Regions from separate parts of the Cryobacterium sp. Sr8 genome, predicted to be linked through region 1. Evidence: riboswitches for the same ligand, from Rfam matches in the RefSeq annotation. Region 1 holds a riboswitch; the other holds the start of a gene.

Region 1 (9,840 bases):
TGAGCTCTCGCTCGGCGTCTGGCTGATCCCTGCCGTCGTCGGCGGACTGGTCATCCGGCGCCCAGGCGCCGCGCTCTTCACCGAGCTCGTCGCGGCCAATGTCGAGCTATTGCTGGGCAACGGGTGGGGAGTCGCCGTGCTCCTGTCCGGACTGCTGCAGGGCCTCGGCGTCGAGCTGGTGCTCGCCCTGGTTCGCTGGCGGCGCTTTGGCGCCGCAACGGCCGTGCTCGGCGGCGTCGCCGCCGCGATCCTGGAAATCGTCGGCTACGAATGGTGGGCGTACACGGCCGATTACTCCCCGGCATGGAAGCTCGCCTACCTCGCCTGCGGTGTCGCGTCCGGCGCCCTGATCGCGGGCCTCGGCGGCCTGGCACTCGTGCGGGCGCTCGCCCGCTCCGGTGCCCTCAATGCCTTCCCTGCCGGCCAGGAATTCCGTGAGTCCCGCGCGACCCGCTGACCGGCCCGCGCCCGCCGCTCCGCCGCACCGCCCGCCGCGCGCGCGCGGAGCGCGGGTGGAGGTGCACGAGCTGACCTGGCGCCCGTTCGGGCGTGCAACGCCGGTCCTGCACGACGTGACCCTGCAGATCGAGGAGGGGCAGCGCATCCTGCTGGCCGGACCGAGCGGCTCCGGTAAGTCGACCCTGCTGCGCGCGCTGGCCGGCGTGCTCACCACGACGGATGCCGGCGACCTCGCCGGATCGATCGGCGTCGACGGCCGGGACCCGCACCTGCATGGCGCCCCGGCCGGGCTGCTCGTGCAGGACCCGGCGGACGCGATGGTCGCCCCTCGAGTGGGACGCGAGGTGGCCTTCTGCCCGGAGAACGCCGGCCTGCCCCTGGAGCAGATCTGGACCGCGGTGCAGCAGGCGCTGGACGCGGTCGGGTTCCCCTATGGCCCGGACCATCCGGTGGACGCGGTGTCCGGCGGCGAGGCGCAACGCCTCGCGCTCGCCGGCGTGCTCGCACTGGGCCCCCGGCTCGTGCTGCTCGACGAACCCACCTCGATGCTCGACCGCTCGGCCGCGGACACGGTGCGCGCGGCGATCTGGGTGGCGGGCCGCGCCTCGGGCGCCACGATGGTGCTGGTCGAACACCACCTCGACCCCTGGCTCGACGAGGTCGACCGGGTGATCATCCTGGACGCCGACGGACGAATCAGCGCAGACGGCACCGTTGCGGAGACGCTGCTGGAGCGCGGCGCGGCGCCGGCATTGCAGGGTGTCTGGGCTCCGGGCCTCCCGGCCCCTGTTCCCCGCGGGTTGCCTCCGGAGTTGTGCCTTCCGGCTTTGCCGGGCGGGCCGGTCGGTTCGGTTGTGATCCGGGCGGATGCCGTCGGCGTGGTCCGCCGTCCGCGCGCCGGGCTTGCGTCGCCCGGGGGCCAGGCCGTGCCTGCCTCGGTGCAGGCGCTCTCGCGCGTCGACGCCAGCGTTCGTTCCGGCGAGGTCCTGGCAATCGTCGGCGTCAGCGGAGCAGGCAAGTCGACGCTCACTGCGCTGCTGGCCGGCCTCGAGCTGCCCACCTCCGGGACGGTGAGCGCGGGACGGGAGCTGGCCGCCGGCGTCGGCCCGCACCCGGCCCGGTGGTCGTCCACGGACCTCGCACGTCGTGTCGGCTGGGTGCCGCAACATGCCGAACTCGCCGTGGTCGCCCGCACGGTCCTGAATGATGTGCTGAGCACGAGCCGGGCGCTCGGCCTGGACGAAAAGGCGTCCGCGCAGCGAGCCGACGGCCTGATCGAGGCGCTCGGCCTGTCGGCGCTGCGGGACGCCGACCCGCACGAGCTCTCCGGTGGCGAGCTCCGGCGGCTTGCGCTCGCCGGAGCGCTCGCCCACGGGCCGTCGGTGCTGGTGCTCGACGAGCCGACGGTCGGGCAGGACCGTGACACCTGGGCTGCCGTGACCGGGCTGATCCTGTCCGCCCGGGCCGCCGGCGTCGCCGTCGTCGTCGCCACCCACGATCCTCTGCTCATCGCACTGGCCGACCGAAGGATCCACCTCGAGCACGGCAGGGGGGCGTTGACGGATGCCGCGGCGACGCCGGTCGGGGCATCCGCCGTGGCCGAGGGCAGCGGCGACGCGCACACACCGGCACCTGTGCCCCGCCGCCGGCCCCGCCCCACCGGCCTCGCGAGACGCTGTGGGCCGTTGTCGCTGCTCGGGTCATCCCTGTTGCTGATCGTCGGCGGGCTGGCCATCACCGATGTCCGTGTGGCCGCGGCGTGCGTCGCGGTCGAGTTGCTCCTGGCTCCGCTGGTCTTCGGCTGGGCTCGTCCGTCCGTCCGGCTGATCCCCGGGTTGCTCGCCGTCGCATCCGTGGGGTTCTCGAATTGGCTGCTCAGCACGGGACAGGACCCGCTGGCGGGCGTCACGGCCGGCCTGCGGGTGGCCTTCTTCGTGCTGCCCGGAGTTCTGCTCGCGGGCTCCGCGGATCCGTTCGCGCTCGGTGACCACCTCGCCCAGCGACTCCGGCTGCCCGCGCGACCCGTTGTCGCGGCCGTCGCCGCGCTGCAACGCTTCGAGGGCCTGGGCCGGCAGTGGGACCAGCTGCGCCGCATCCGGCGGGTGCGGGGACTGGACGCCGGGCGTGGACCGAGCACCAGGAGCCGGCAAGCGGCGGCCATGACCTTCGCCCTGCTGGTGCAGTCGCTGCGCCAGGCGGGCCGGATGGCCGTGGCAATGGAGGCGCGCGGCTTCTCGGCCGGCCGCAGCGCAGGCGTCCGCCGGACCTGGGCCGAGCCCGCACCCTGGCTGCCGGCTGACTCCGCTCTGCTCGCCCTGGGGCTCATCGTGGCCGGCACGCCGATCCTGCTCCAGGCCGCCTGGCCGTAATCCGCGCCGCTCCCGGGGAACGGTCTTGTAGGCTTTCCAGATTGACACGGGGTGCTCCGCCGGATGCGGGAGCTGAGATGAAACCCGTTGAACCTGTCTAGTTAGCACTAGCGAAGGGATGTCGCAGATGAACACGCACGCCGCCCCAGGCCTCGAGTTGAGAGCCACGCCGAGGGTGCTGAGCATCGCCGGGACCGATCCGACGGGCGGCGCGGGCATCCAGGCCGACCTGAAGAGCATCGCCGCGAACGGCGGCTACGGGATGGCCGTGGTCACCGCCCTCGTGGCGCAGAACACGTGCGGGGTACGCGCCGTGCACACTCCCCCGGTGGAGTTCCTCCGGCAACAGTTGGACGCGGTGAGCGAGGACGTGTCGATCGATGCGGTCAAGATCGGGATGCTGGCAGACGTCGCAGTCATCCGGGAGGTGCGGTCCTGGCTGGAGGCCAACCGCCCACCGCTCGTCGTGCTCGACCCGGTCATGGTGGCCACCAGCGGCGACCGGCTGCTGGAGCCCTCCGCGGAGCAGGCCCTGCGGAATCTGGTGCCGCTCGTCGACCTGGTCACGCCCAACCTGCCGGAGCTGGCCGTGCTGCTGGGGGAGCCGCCGGCCGAAAACTGGTCGGAGGCGGTGGAGCAGGCCCGGCGCCTGTCGGCGGCGACCGGGGTCACTGTGCTGGTCAAGGGGGGACACCTCACCGGCGAGAGCTGCCCCGACGCCCTGGTCAACAGCCACGGGCTGTTGGCGGACACCGTGGTGGAGTTCGCCTTGCCCCGGGTGGAGACGAGCAACACGCACGGCACCGGCTGTTCGCTGTCCTCCGCCATGGCCACGGTGCAGGCGCGGACCGGGGACTGGGCCGACTCGCTGGCGCAGGTCAAGGCCTGGCTGCACGACGCCCTGGTGCACGCGGACGACCTGGAGGTCGGCGCAGGCAACGGGCCGATCCACCACTTCCACCGGCTCTTCGCCGGGAAGGCTCCGGTCGGGCAGGAATTCAGCCGGAGTCTCTGGCAGGACATCGAACCCACCCGGACGGCCATCTTCGACCTGCCGTTCATCGAGGCGCTCGGCGACGGGACCCTCGACGAAGCGGAGTTCTCCTACTACCTGGCGCAGGATGCGCTCTACCTGAACACCTACTCGCGCGTGCTTGCCCGGGCCAGCGCCCTGGCCCCGACCGAGTCCGCCCAGCTGTTCTGGGCCAACTCCGCCCGGGTGTGCCTGGAAGTTGAATCAGACCTGCACCGCACCTGGCTGGGCGCTGACACCGCGCCGCGGAAACTCGGCCCCGTCACCAAGGGCTACCTGGACCACCTGTTGGCCGCCAGCGTGCAGGGCAGCTATGCGGTCCTGGTGGCCGCGATCCTGCCGTGCTACTGGCTCTACGCGGACGTGGGCGACCGGCTCCATGCCCGGTTCCTTGCTCGCGGCGACGGCAGCGTGCACCCCTACGCGGCGTGGCTCGAGACCTACGCCGACGAGGGTTTCGCCGCGGCCACCCGGCAGGCCATCGCCTTCACCGACGAGGCGGCGGGCAACGCCTCGGCCCAGGAGCGAGCGGCCATGAGAACGGCGTTTGCCCAGTCCTCGCGGTGCGAGCTGGACTTCTTCGACGCGCCCCGGCTGCATGCGGGCGCCTCGTCATGAGAGCGGACGAGCGGCTAGCGCAGCGGGGGCAGGTGAGCGAGCAGCCGCTGCGCGGCATCCGTCGGGTCATCCGCCTCGGTGATCGCGCGAACCACGACGACGCGAGTCGCGCCGGCCACCACGACCTGCTCGATGTTGGTCAGGTCAATGCCGCCAATTGCGTACCAGGGCAGGTTGCTTCCCGTCGCTCTGATCCTCTCAGTCGCGTACCCGGCCAGCGCGGTCCCCACCGCGGCACGCCCCGGTTTCGTCGGCGTGGCCCAGACCGGACCGACACAGAAGTAGTCCAGCGCCTCGGCGGCCAGGGCGGCGTCGATCTGCTCCGGCGTGTGGCTGGAGAGGCCGATCGCGGCCGTCTCACCGAGCAGCTTGCGGGCGGAGGCCAGCGGCAGGTCCTTCTGCCCGATGTGGAAAACCGGGGCCTCGGCCAGGACTGCGATGTCGGCCCGGTCGTTGACGGCCCAGAGCTTCCCGTGACGCTCTGCGGTGTCACGGAGGATCTCGAGGAGCTCCAGTTCCTCCGCAGCCTCGATGGTTTTGTCCCTGAGCTGGATGATGTCCACACCCCCGGCGAAGGCGGCATCGAGGAACTCGGCGAAATCGCCGCGCGACTTCCGGGCGTCGGTGCACAGGTACAGCCGGGCGTGATCATGATCCATGTGACCCACCATAAAGGCGATTTCCGCGAGTCGGCCCCATTCCGGACCCAGACCGAAATGCACCGGGTTCATGGCTGAGCGCGCCGTGGACGTCGTCGTCATTGGCGCCGGCATCATCGGGCTGGGGATAGCCTGGACGGCCGCGCGATCCGGCCGCACCGTCACCGTCCTCGACCCCGCGCCCGCCACCGGGGCTACGTATGCCGCCGCAGGGATGCTGGCTCCCGTCAGCGAGCTGCATTATCAGGAGGAAGACCTGCTCGAGCTCACGCTGGCTTCCGCGGCGTTGTACCCGGCATTTGTCGAGTCCCTGGGTGTGGCCGCCGCTGACGCCGGCTACCGGACGACCAGGACCATCACCGTTGGCGCCGACGCGGCAGACCGGCGGTCGCTGGCCGACCTGCGCGAGGCGCAACTCAGGCACGGTCTGGCCGTGGAACCGCTGACCATCCGCGCAGCACGCGCCCACGAACCCCTGCTCAGCCCGCAGCTGTCAAGCGCATTCAACACCCCGCAGGACCACCAGGTCGACCCCCGGCTGCTGGCGCACCGGCTGGAATCCGCCATTGGCCAGGCCGCGGCGGCGAACCACTGGACCCACGACGCGTTCCTCAGGCAGAACGCGGCCGGGCTCGTGCACGAGAATCCGGCGGATGCTTCCTCCCGCGTTGTCGGGGTCACCCTGGCGGACGGCTCCACGGTCACGGCGGGCGAGGTCATCGTTGCCAACGGCCTGGCCGCCGCCCGGCTGGGCGGGCTGCCGGATTGGCTGGCGCTGCCGCTGCGCCCGGTCTACGGCGAGATCCTCCGGCTGCGCGTCCCGGAGCATCTCCGCCCTCTCCTCACCGCCACCATCCGCGGCCTCGTTCGCGGCCTTCCCGTCTACCTCGTTCCGCGCTCCGACGGAACGGTCGTTCTCGGTGCCACCCAACGCGAAGACGGGTCAGCCGCGGTGTCTGCGGGAGGTGTGCACCAGCTGCTGCGGGATGCCCAGGTGCTGGTGCCGGCGGTGGCCGAACTGGAACTCATCGAGGTCACCGCCCGCGCCCGCCCGGGGACACCGGACAACGCGCCGCTGCTCGGACGGGTCGCCCGCGGCCCCGGGCGGGCAGCCGGCGACATTCCGGGCCTGGTCATCGCCACCGGATTCTTTCGCCACGGCGTTCTGCTCACCCCCATCGCGGCCGAGCATTGCCTGCACCTGCTCGACGGCACGGCGGACGCCAGATGGGCTCGTTTCCTCCCCGACCGTTTCTCAGCCCACCCCGTTCCCGCCGCCCAGCCAGAAGGAGTCCGCCCATGACTGAACCCCAACCCGCCGAGATCACCGTCAATGGCTCGGCCCGGATCCTGGCGAAGGGCGAGACCGTCACCGAACTGGTCGGCGAAATCACCGGCCGCCGGATCGCGGGGAACGGGCAGGCGACTGACGGGAAGCGACTCGGTGTCGCCGTCGCCCGGAACGCCGGCGTGGTGCCGAGAAGCCAGTGGGCCACAACCACACTCATGCCCGGCGACGACGTCGAGATCGTCACCGCGGCGCAGGGAGGCTAGCCATGACGCTGACCACGCAACCGGGCCCAGATCCGCTGGTGATCGACGGCATCCCGTTGACCTCCCGCCTGATCATGGGCACAGGCGGCGCACCCAGCCTGGACGGGCTCGGCGCGGCCCTGCTGGCGTCCGGCACGGAGCTCACCACGGTGGCCATGCGCCGGCACAGCCCGGGCGCCGCCGGGTCTCTGTTCGAGCTGCTGGTCGAGCACGGAATCCGCGTTCTGCCCAACACCGCCGGCTGCTTCACCGCCAGGGAAGCGGTGCTGACGGCGGAACTGGCCAGGGAGGCCCTCGAAACCGACTGGGTGAAACTCGAGGTCATCGCCGACGAGCAGACGCTCCTCCCCGACGCCGTCGAGTTGGTGGATGCGACCGAACAGCTGGTGGCGCGCGGTTTCAAGGTGTTCGCGTACACGAACGACGACCCGGTGCTGGCGTTGAGGCTCGAGCACCTCGGCGCCGTCGCCGTGATGCCGCTCGGCGCGCCGATCGGCACGGGCCTCGGCATTCTCAACCCGCACAACATCGAGCTCATCGTTGCCCGCGCCGGAGTCCCGGTGGTGCTCGACGCCGGAATCGGCACCGCCTCTGACGCTGCGCTCGCCATGGAGCTGGGCTGCCACGCCGTGCTGCTGGCCACAGCCGTCACGCGCGCGCAGGACCCGGTCAGGATGGCCGACGCCTTCAGGCACGCCGTCATCGCAGGCCGGATGGCCTCGCAGGCCGGGCGCATCCCCAAACGGAAACATGCGCTGGCCTCGTCGGCGATGGACGGACGGCCGGACCTGTGAACGCTGCCACCACAGCATCCGCGCTCGCCGCGTCTATGTCGGCCGTGGCGCCGCTGGTCGAACCGGCCGCCGATCTCACCGTGGCGGAGACCGAACGCTACTCGCGGCACATCATCATCCCCGAGATCGGCGCCGTCGGCCAGCGCCGGTTGAAGAACTCGCGGGTGCTCATGGTCGGCGCGGGCGGCCTGGGCTCGCCGGTGCTGCTCTACCTGGCGGCCGCCGGCGTCGGCACTCTCGGCATCATCGACGACGACATCGTCGACCTCAGCAACCTACAGCGCCAGGTGATCCACGGCGTCGCGGATGTCGGGCGGTCGAAACTGGAGTCGGCTCGCGACGCCGTTGCCGAGCTCAACCCGCTGGTGGCAGTGCGGCTTCACCACGCCCGGCTGGACAGCACGAACGCGCTGACGTTGTTCGCCGACTACGACCTGATCGTGGACGGTTCGGACACCTTCGCCACCAGGTATCTGGTCAATGACGCCGCGGCGATTCTGGGCAAACCGTATGTCTGGGGATCCGTTTCCCGCTTTGATGGGCAGGTCAGCGTGTTCTGGGCGAAGCACGGCCCCAGCTACCGCGACCTGTACCCGGAGGCTCCGCCGGCTGGATCGGTCCGGAGCTGCGGCGAGGGCGGGGTCTTCGGCATGCTGTGCGGCGTGGTCGGCGCGATGATGGTGTCGGAGGCGGTGAAACTGATCACCGGCGTAGGACGTACATTGCTCGGACGGGTTTTGCTCTTCAATGCGCTGGGCGCGTCTTGGCGCGAAATCACGGTCGCCAGGGACCCCGCCGGCGAACCGGTCACCGAACTCGTGGACTATGAGCTCTTCTGCGGAACATCCCACCGGCCGGACACGGATGCCAGCGCCGGTCTGTCTGTTCGCGAGCTGGCTGGCATGCTGGCCGCGCGAGGGCGCGGTGACTGCGACTTCGAGCTCATCGACGTGCGGGAGCCGGGGGAGCACGAGATCGTGCGCATCCCCGGGTCGCGGCTCATCCCTGTGGCTCTCATCCTCGGCGGGGGCGCCGTGTCGCAGGTACGGCTGGACCAGAACATCGTGCTGTACTGCAAGGCGGGAATCCGGTCGGCTGAGGCACTCTCTGAGCTGCGACGGCAGGGCTACAGCCGTATTCAGCATGTGCAGGGAGGCGTGTTGGCGTGGGCGAAGGAAATCGATCCGTCCCTGCCCCTGTACTAAGGCGTGACTACTGCGTTTCGAAGCCAGATGGTGACGGTGTCGAGGACGTCGTCGGTTAGTGAGGGCAATGCTGCTGCCAGTGATTTCGCTGCTCGCATACTCAGCGCATGCGGGGAACGGTCGGCCTCTGCCCTCGCCGGTGACCTTCTGGGTACTCGGGAGGGTGGCAGTTCTCGATCTTGAAGGCGGTCGGATTCCGTTCCTTGAGTCGGTAGAGCGGAACGCACTTCAACGCCGTCTGAGGACTTCGTGAAGCGAGTCCAGGTCGATGCCGATGGCTGCGATCTTAGGCGGAGGATTTTCTCGTTCCCTGGCGCGCGGCGGCCGGGGCAAAAAAAGGAGGCAGGGCGACAACCCGAATGTCACCCTGCCTCAGCTCCGGTTACGAAGAACCGGGGAGCTTTCGTAGCTAATACTGCAGGTGCGGAGCCGAATCCGAAAGTCATCATTTCGGGGGACCCCGGAACGAGGGGGTCTCCGTGCCCTATGCCAGAGGCTCCGCCGGGAGTTTGATGTGGGCATGACGGCAGGAATAGAGTCGGCCACCCGCTGGCCCACAATCCACAAGGACATCGCCGGCTTCCCGGTGCAGCCGAATCTCGTCGACTACGACGCGACGTGCGCTGCCTTCACCTGGGACTCGGCCCGGCGCGGGTTGTCCGGGCTGCCCGGCGGCCGGGGCCTCAACATCGCGTATGAGGCGGTGGACCGGCACGCGGCCGGCGCGCACGCCGCCCGCGAGGCGTTGCGCTTCGTCCGGGCCGACGGCACGACCCGCTCGCTGACCTACGCGGATCTCTTCGAGCAGACCAACCGCTTCGCCAGTGTGCTGCGCGCACTCGGCGTCGAGCGGGGGGAGCGCGTCTTCTCGCTCCTCGGGCGCATCCCCGAGCTGTACGTGGCGATGCTCGGCACCCTGAAGAACGCGAGCGTCTTCTGCCCGCTCTTCTCCGCCTTCGGACCGGAGCCGGTGCGCCAGCGGCTGCACCTCGGCGCCGGCCGGGCGCTGATCACGACCCGGGCGCTCTATCGCAAGAAGGTCGCGCCGATCCGCGCCGAACTTCCCGAGCTGCTGCACGTGCTCCTCGTCGACGCCGACGGCGCCCCGGAACCGGGCACCCTCGACCTGGCCGAGCTCATGCGCAACGC
Region 2 (6,549 bases), on a different contig from region 1:
CAGCCGCGACGACATTCGCAGCCCCAAGGACCTCGACGGCAAGACCCTCGGCATGGCAGACCCCAGCGCAACTTTCCCCACCGAGGCTGCGGATGTCATCAAGAACGACGGTGGAACGGGCGAGTTTAGGAAAATCACGCTGGGCACCTCCGCCTATGAGGCCCTCTATGCCGGCAAAGTTGACTTCACCTCGGCATTCACCACCTGGGAGGGCATCGACGCCGCTCTTCGCGGCACCCCGATGAAGTTCTTCGCTCTGCACGACTATGGCCTACCGGACCAATACTCGGTGATCGTCGAGGCAAACCGGGACTGGACGGCCAAGTACCCTGCCGCCACTGCTCAGTTCGTCCAGGCCCTGCAAAAGGGGTACCAATACGCCGCCGACCATCCAGATGCCGCGGCGAAGATTTTGATCGACGCCAACCCCGGTGCCTTCGAAAACACGGAACTCGTGTACCAAAGCCAGGAAAAACTGAGCGCTTCCTACCTCAAAGACGCCAACGGTAAAGTAGGCACTCAAACGGCAGACACCTGGCAGCAGCTGGCCGATTCCCTCTACCGTGCCGGCCTCTTGGCCGACGAAGACGGCAAACCGCTCACAGCGCCGCTGGACACGTCGACACTGTTCACTGAGCACTACCTCAGTGAAAAATAGCATCACCGTGAAGCGGGCTACAGCGCCCCGCACGACTGCACTCTCGGCGCTAGCGCCTCCCGCCGCGATCCTCACCGCGCTCGTGATCACCTGGCAGGTGGCGGTGACGGCAGGCGGAGTGCAGCCGGCGATCCTGCCCTCCCCGCAGCGCATTCTTCAGCAGGGCTGGGAGGCCCGCACCACGATCTGGGACAATACGCTCCCCACCCTGCAGGAGACGTTTCTCGGCTTCGCCGTCTCCCTGACCGTCGCTTGGACGCTGGCAATCCTGATCGATTTTTCGCCATGGCTGCGGCGAGCACTGGTGCCACTGCTGGTGGCATCCCAAGCTATACCCATCATTGCGATCGCGCCGCTGATGATCATCTGGTTCGGATTCGGAATGCTGCCCAAAGTCATCGTCATCGCCCTGGTGACATTCTTTCCGGTCACGGTCGGACTGATTGACGGCTTCAACCGCACCGATCGGGACGCGATCAATCTGCTGCGCAGCATGGGGGCTAACCGGTGGAAGCAGTTCGTGTACGTGCGTCTTCCGTCGGCGCTTCCCTCGTTCTTCACGGCCCTTCGAATCGGAATCGCCTACGCCGTCACCGGTGCCATTTTTGCCGAGTACGTCGGCGCCGAGCGAGGCCTGGGCATTTATATGGCGGTGATGAAGAACTCGTTTCGCACCGATCTTGTGTTGGCTGCCGTTGCGGTGACCGCGTTCGTGAGCGTGTGCCTGTTCCTGTTGACCTACGTCGCCGAACGGGCGATCATCCCTTGGCATTCGAAGGAACGCAGGAGCTGGCATGGCTGAGGCGACTCCCCCGAAGATCGAACTGCGCGGAATAGGTAAGTCGTTTCCGCTCGGCCACGGGCAGGTACGGCCGGTCCTCGACGACATCGCCTTCTCGGCGCGGCCGGGCGAATTCGTTGCCGTGATCGGTCCGAGCGGATGCGGCAAGAGCACCATGTTCAACATCATGGCCGGCCTGGAGACGGCCAGTTCCGGCGAGGTCTTAGTCGACGGGGATGTCGTCACCGGTCAACACGAACACTTCGCATACATGCCGCAGAAGGATTTGTTGTTCCCGTGGCGCAGCATTCTGGAGAACACATCCCTCGGCCTCGAGGTTGCGGGGGAAACCAAGAAGACCGCCCGAGCACGGGCGGCCAGTCTCTTTGCGGCCTTCGGCCTGTCCGGTTTTGAAGATGCACATCCTTTCGAACTCTCCGGAGGCATGCGCCAGCGCGCGGCCTTGCTGCGCACCGTGGTGCAGGGCAGAGATGTCCTGTTGCTGGACGAGCCGTTCGGGGCCCTGGACTCCCTCACCCGCACCGACATGCAGTCCTGGTTGCAGGGGGTGTGGTCCCAGAACGCCTGGACTGCGGTGCTGATCACCCACGACATCCGTGAGGCGATTTACCTCGCCGACCGGGTGGTCGTCCTCAGCGCGCGGCCGGCATCCGTGCGGCTGAACCTGACCATCGACCTGCCCCGGCCGCGCGAGCTGTCGATGACCACCTCGGCAGAGTTCGCCGGATACGAACGCACGCTCCTGGCGACCCTGCACGAGGAAACCCTCTCGCCCAGAGGACCCTAAACCGCAGCGCCGATCGTGGGTCGTTCCAGCCCCAGGTGCCCACGTAAGGTATCCGCGGTATAGCGGGTGCGGAACAGACCGCGCCGTTGTAACACAGGGATCACCCGGTCCACGAACTCATCCAATGATTCCGGCAGCAGCGGCGGCATCACATTGAAGCCGTCCGCGGCACCGGAACGAAACCACAACTCGATTTGGTCGGCGATCTGCTCCGGCGTTCCGACCATGGTGCAATGCCCACCGCCGGCGGCGAGCCGGCCCAGCAACTGCCTTACCGTGGGCTGCTCAGCCTCGATAATTCGTAGGATGGTCGCATACCGGCCCTGCGGCCCGGTGAAGCCGGCCAGCGGCGGCAGCGGCGGCACCGGCACATCCAAATCCCAATTGCTGCAATCCTGTTGCACGAACGTTCCCAGCTGCGCGAGCGACTGCTCGGTCGGCAGGAGGGCGTCGACCTCCGCTTGCTTCGCACGCGCCTGCGCCTGTGTGGACCCCACATAAGTGACGAGGCCGGGCATGATCAACACCGTATCCGGATCGCGTTTGGCTACGGCAATGCGCCGTTTCACATCCTGGTAGTACTCCTGCCCGCTGGCGAGGTCATATGCCACCGCATAGATACCTTCGGCATAACGGGCGGCCAGCTCCCGGCCAGGGACGGAGGCGCCGGCCTGAAACAGAACCGGTCGACCTTGCGGCGGGCGCGGCACCGTCAGCGGGCCGTCCACCCGGAAGTGCTCACCGGAGTGGCCGATCGGCCGCACCCGGGCCGGGTCAACATAGAGACCTCCGCGGTCCAAGACCAGAGCATCGTCCTCCCACGAATCCCACAATTTCAGCGCCGCCTCGATGAACTCGGCCGCCCGGCTATAGCGCTGATCGTGGGAGGGCAGCACATTCATTCCATGGTTGCGGGCTTCGGCGTCAAACATGGAAGTGACCACGTTCCAGCCAATGCGCCCCTTACTGATGTGATCCAACGATGCAAGCATGCGCGCCGCGTGGAAAGGCGTGTAAAAGGTCGCCGAAACGGTGCTGACCAGCCCGATCCGGCTCGTCGCCCGCGCCATCGCGGCCATCGCCGTCAGCGGCTCAAGAAACCATCGCGGGCCGGTACTCACATCGCCGACGGCGTGCCCGTCGGCGAAGAACACCGCGTCAAAGAGGCCACGTTCAGCGCTTCGGGCGAGCCGTTCGTAGAAACTGATGTCTCCCAACTGCTCGATGGGCGACTGCGGCCGCCGCCAAGCGGCGCCATGGTGGCCGCAACCCATGAGGAACGCATTGAAGTGGAGCTGGCGCGGGGCTGCCATGACCGGCGCGGCCCTAGTTCATCACCAGGCCGCCGTCGACTATCAGGTTCTGCCCGGTTACCGACCGCGCCCAGGGGGAGGCGAAAAAAAGTACCGCATCCGCAAATTCGGCCGGGGTTGTCACCCTGCGCAGAGGGGTGGACGCGGCGATGAAGTCGAACACGTCCTCGGGGGTGGCCGCGCTGGCATCCGTGGTGCGCAGCAGCCCGCCAGAGACCATGTTCACGGCGATGTTGTGCGGGCCAAGCTCTGAGGCGAGAGTGCGGGTCAGGGAGAGCAGGGCGGCCTTGGCGGCAGTGTAGTCGTGGTAGGGCACCACCGGGTTTTGGAACAGGTTGGTGCCGATGTTGATGACGCGGCCGAACCCGGCCTCGCGCATGCCTGCCAGCGCCTGCTGGGTCGTGTTCAGGGCACCGCGGACACTGCCAGAGAACTGCGCCTCAAACTCGTCCCAGCCGATGTCGGCAGCGCCGGAGCGGGCATCGCCGTTGAAACGGAAATCAGCCAACGCGTTATTGACCACCGTTGTCACAGGGGAGCCAAAATGTGCCTGAGCCTGCGTGAATATTGCCGCGACCTGGACCGGGTCGGTGACGTCGGCCCGTACGGCAAAAGCGTGCTCAGGCCCGAAGCTGGCGGCCAAGGTTTCTGCCGCCGCGGCGCTGTGGCGATAGTTGATGACCACCCGGGCGCCCTGAGTCGCGAAAGCGTGCACGATGCTGGCGCCCAGGCCGCGTGCGCCGCCGGTGACCAGGACAATCTGTTCTGCTATTTGCATGATTTTCTTCACCTTGGGTAAGGCGAAAGGACGAGATCCGGCCCCAATGCGGTGCACGTAATTCTCCGTGACATCCCTTCGCTAGTTCGAACTAGATCAGGTTCAACGGGTGTCATCTCAGCCGACCGTCATACAGTCAGCACCCCGTGTCGCTGGAAACGATTATACGCAACCGCCTGGTACCGGCGAATTCGCGTCCCGAGCCTGAACTCATCAACTGCTGAGACCTTCGCCACCTGGTCAACACCGTCCACGACCTCACCGACCGAGGCATCGGCCTCAAGGTGCTCACCGGCGAGGGCGCCGCGATCGACACCACGACAGCATCCGGGAAGCTCGTCTTTGGTATCTTCGCAGCCCTGGCCGAGTTCGAGCGAGCACTCATCTCTGAACGCACCGTCGCCGGGCTCGCCGCGGCGCGGGAACGGGGGAGGACCGGCGGGCGCCCGTTCAAGATGACGCCGGCTAAAATCCGCCCGGCCATGGCCGCTATGGGGCAGAAAGAAACGGAGGTCGGCGCCCTTAGTAAGGAGCTTGGGATCACCCGGCAGACACTGTATCGCCACGTTTCCCCGACGGGGGGCGGAATTTCAAGGTGGATGAGGCCAGCGTGAGTTTAGGCGGGTAGTTTCGGCTCTTCTTCTTATGCTTCGGCTGGCTTGTTGATCCAGGCCGCGTCGCGGGTGGCAAGGATTCTCGGGTCGAGGTTGGTGCTGAAGCGCTCCGGGAACACTGGGGCGAACTTCAAGGTCTTAAACCACGCCTCCGAGTAGGGGGGTTGTCGTTACTCACCCGGGGCCGGGAATGCGACTTGGCCACTTCCAGATCCGAGAGCAGGGAGGCGACGGTGAACCGTCCCGGGTTTCATGCCGCCGTTTTGTTGGCGGCTCCGTCTCTTAACGGGCCGGTTATTTCAGCGTAGTAGTTGCGTTCGTATTCCTCGGGCGGCATGTTGCCGAGGGAGCTGTGGAGGCGCCGATTGTTGTACCAGTCGACCCAGTCGAAGGTGAGTTCCTCGACGTGAGCGAGGGTTTTCAGCGGGCCGGTGATGAAGGGTGAGTTGTTCGCGACGGCCTCGTTCTTGTAGAGCCCCATGACGGTCTCGGCGGCAGCGTTGTCGTAGGCGTCGCCGATGGTCCCGATTGAGGCCACGAGGCCCTCGAGAGCGACCGTCTCGGTGAACTTGATCGACGTGTATTGGGCAGGTTCAACCGATCGGAGTGCCAGATCGCGTCAGGCTCGATCTGGGTCGTCGCGGCGGCGTTCTTGAGCGCGTCGGCGACGAGTTCGGTGCGCATGTGATCGGCGATGGACCAGCCGACGACTTTCTTTGAGTAGCAGTCGATGACGGTGGCCAGGTAGATGAAGCCCTGCCACGTGTGGATGTAGGTGATGTCGCCGACGAACTTCACCCCGGGCCGGTCGGCGGTGAAGTCCCGCTTGACGAGGTCGGGCATGCTCGCGGCGGCCTCTGCGTCAGCCTCGGTGGTGATGCGGAACGGGCGCGGCTGACAGGCCACCACGCCTACTTGGCGCATGATCTGCCGCACCAACTCGGGAGAGCACTCGGTTTGTTCCTCGGCGAGATCGGCGTGGATGCGCCGATACCCGTAGGTGCCCTCGGACTCCTCGAAGAAGTACTGGACCCTTGCTATCAGCGCCTCCCGGCGGGCCGCGGTGGCCGATTGCGGACGTGTGGCCCAGTGATAGAAGCCGGACGTCGAGACGGCCAGCCACCGGCACATTTTCACCACCGAATTCAGATTGGCGGGCTCAGCTTTTTGGGAATCGATGAATTCGTACTTGCTCACTACCGCTGCTCCCGGGCGAAGTAAGCACTCGCTTTTTTCAAGAAAGCGGTCTCCGCTCGCAGCTCTTGAACTTCACGCTCGAGCTCCTTCAGCCGGGCCCGTTCCGACACCGTCAGATCCGTCTCCGTGCCGCCGTTGGCCTCGCGGTATTTGATCAGCCAGTTGCGGAGAGTCTCGGGGCCGACGCCGTATGCGGTGGCGACGTCCTTGATCGGTTTGGAGGTGTTGATCACCTCGCGGCACAGCTCGTCCTTGAACTCTTGGGTAAATTTCCGACGTGATGCGGTCATGCTGGTCTCTACTTTCAGTAGTCCCTCATTTTAAGAGGGCCCACTGTCCGAGATCTCCGCGGCAGGTCACGGCTACTGCCTCCGCGCGCCCGCGCAGGAAGCCTGCCCCT

Evidence for each region. Region 1 has a riboswitch for thiamine pyrophosphate ahead of thiD (bifunctional hydroxymethylpyrimidine kinase/phosphomethylpyrimidine kinase). Riboswitches for the same ligand answer to the same signal wherever they lie in the genome.
Region 2: it holds a riboswitch for thiamine pyrophosphate, as region 1 does, so the genes downstream of both, E3T54_RS05035 (3-oxoacyl-ACP reductase) here and thiD (bifunctional hydroxymethylpyrimidine kinase/phosphomethylpyrimidine kinase) in region 1, are expected to answer to the same signal.

The regions. Positions count from the first base shown of each region.
Region 1 covers NZ_SOHO01000043.1:70,974-80,813, reverse strand. The annotation lists gene E3T54_RS08890 (ECF transporter S component) at 1-457, shown strand, start outside; gene E3T54_RS08885 (ATP-binding cassette domain-containing protein) at 513-2,828, shown strand; TPP riboswitch at 2,866-2,964, shown strand; gene thiD (bifunctional hydroxymethylpyrimidine kinase/phosphomethylpyrimidine kinase) at 2,956-4,479, shown strand; gene thiE (thiamine phosphate synthase) at 4,494-5,138, opposite strand; gene thiO (glycine oxidase ThiO) at 5,209-6,441, shown strand; gene thiS (sulfur carrier protein ThiS) at 6,438-6,692, shown strand; gene E3T54_RS08860 (thiazole synthase) at 6,695-7,486, shown strand; gene moeB (molybdopterin-synthase adenylyltransferase MoeB) at 7,522-8,691, shown strand; gene acsA (acetate--CoA ligase) at 9,212-9,840, shown strand, end outside.
Region 2 covers NZ_SOHO01000030.1:69-6,617, reverse strand. The annotation lists gene E3T54_RS05055 (ABC transporter substrate-binding protein) at 1-658, shown strand, start outside; gene E3T54_RS05050 (ABC transporter permease) at 648-1,460, shown strand; gene E3T54_RS05045 (ABC transporter ATP-binding protein) at 1,453-2,247, shown strand; gene E3T54_RS05040 (LLM class flavin-dependent oxidoreductase) at 2,244-3,560, opposite strand; gene E3T54_RS05035 (3-oxoacyl-ACP reductase) at 3,574-4,338, opposite strand; TPP riboswitch at 4,395-4,495, opposite strand; partial or broken gene E3T54_RS05030 (recombinase family protein) at 4,563-4,952, shown strand; partial or broken gene E3T54_RS05025 (IS3 family transposase) at 5,000-5,187, opposite strand; partial or broken gene E3T54_RS05020 (IS3 family transposase) at 5,203-6,439, opposite strand.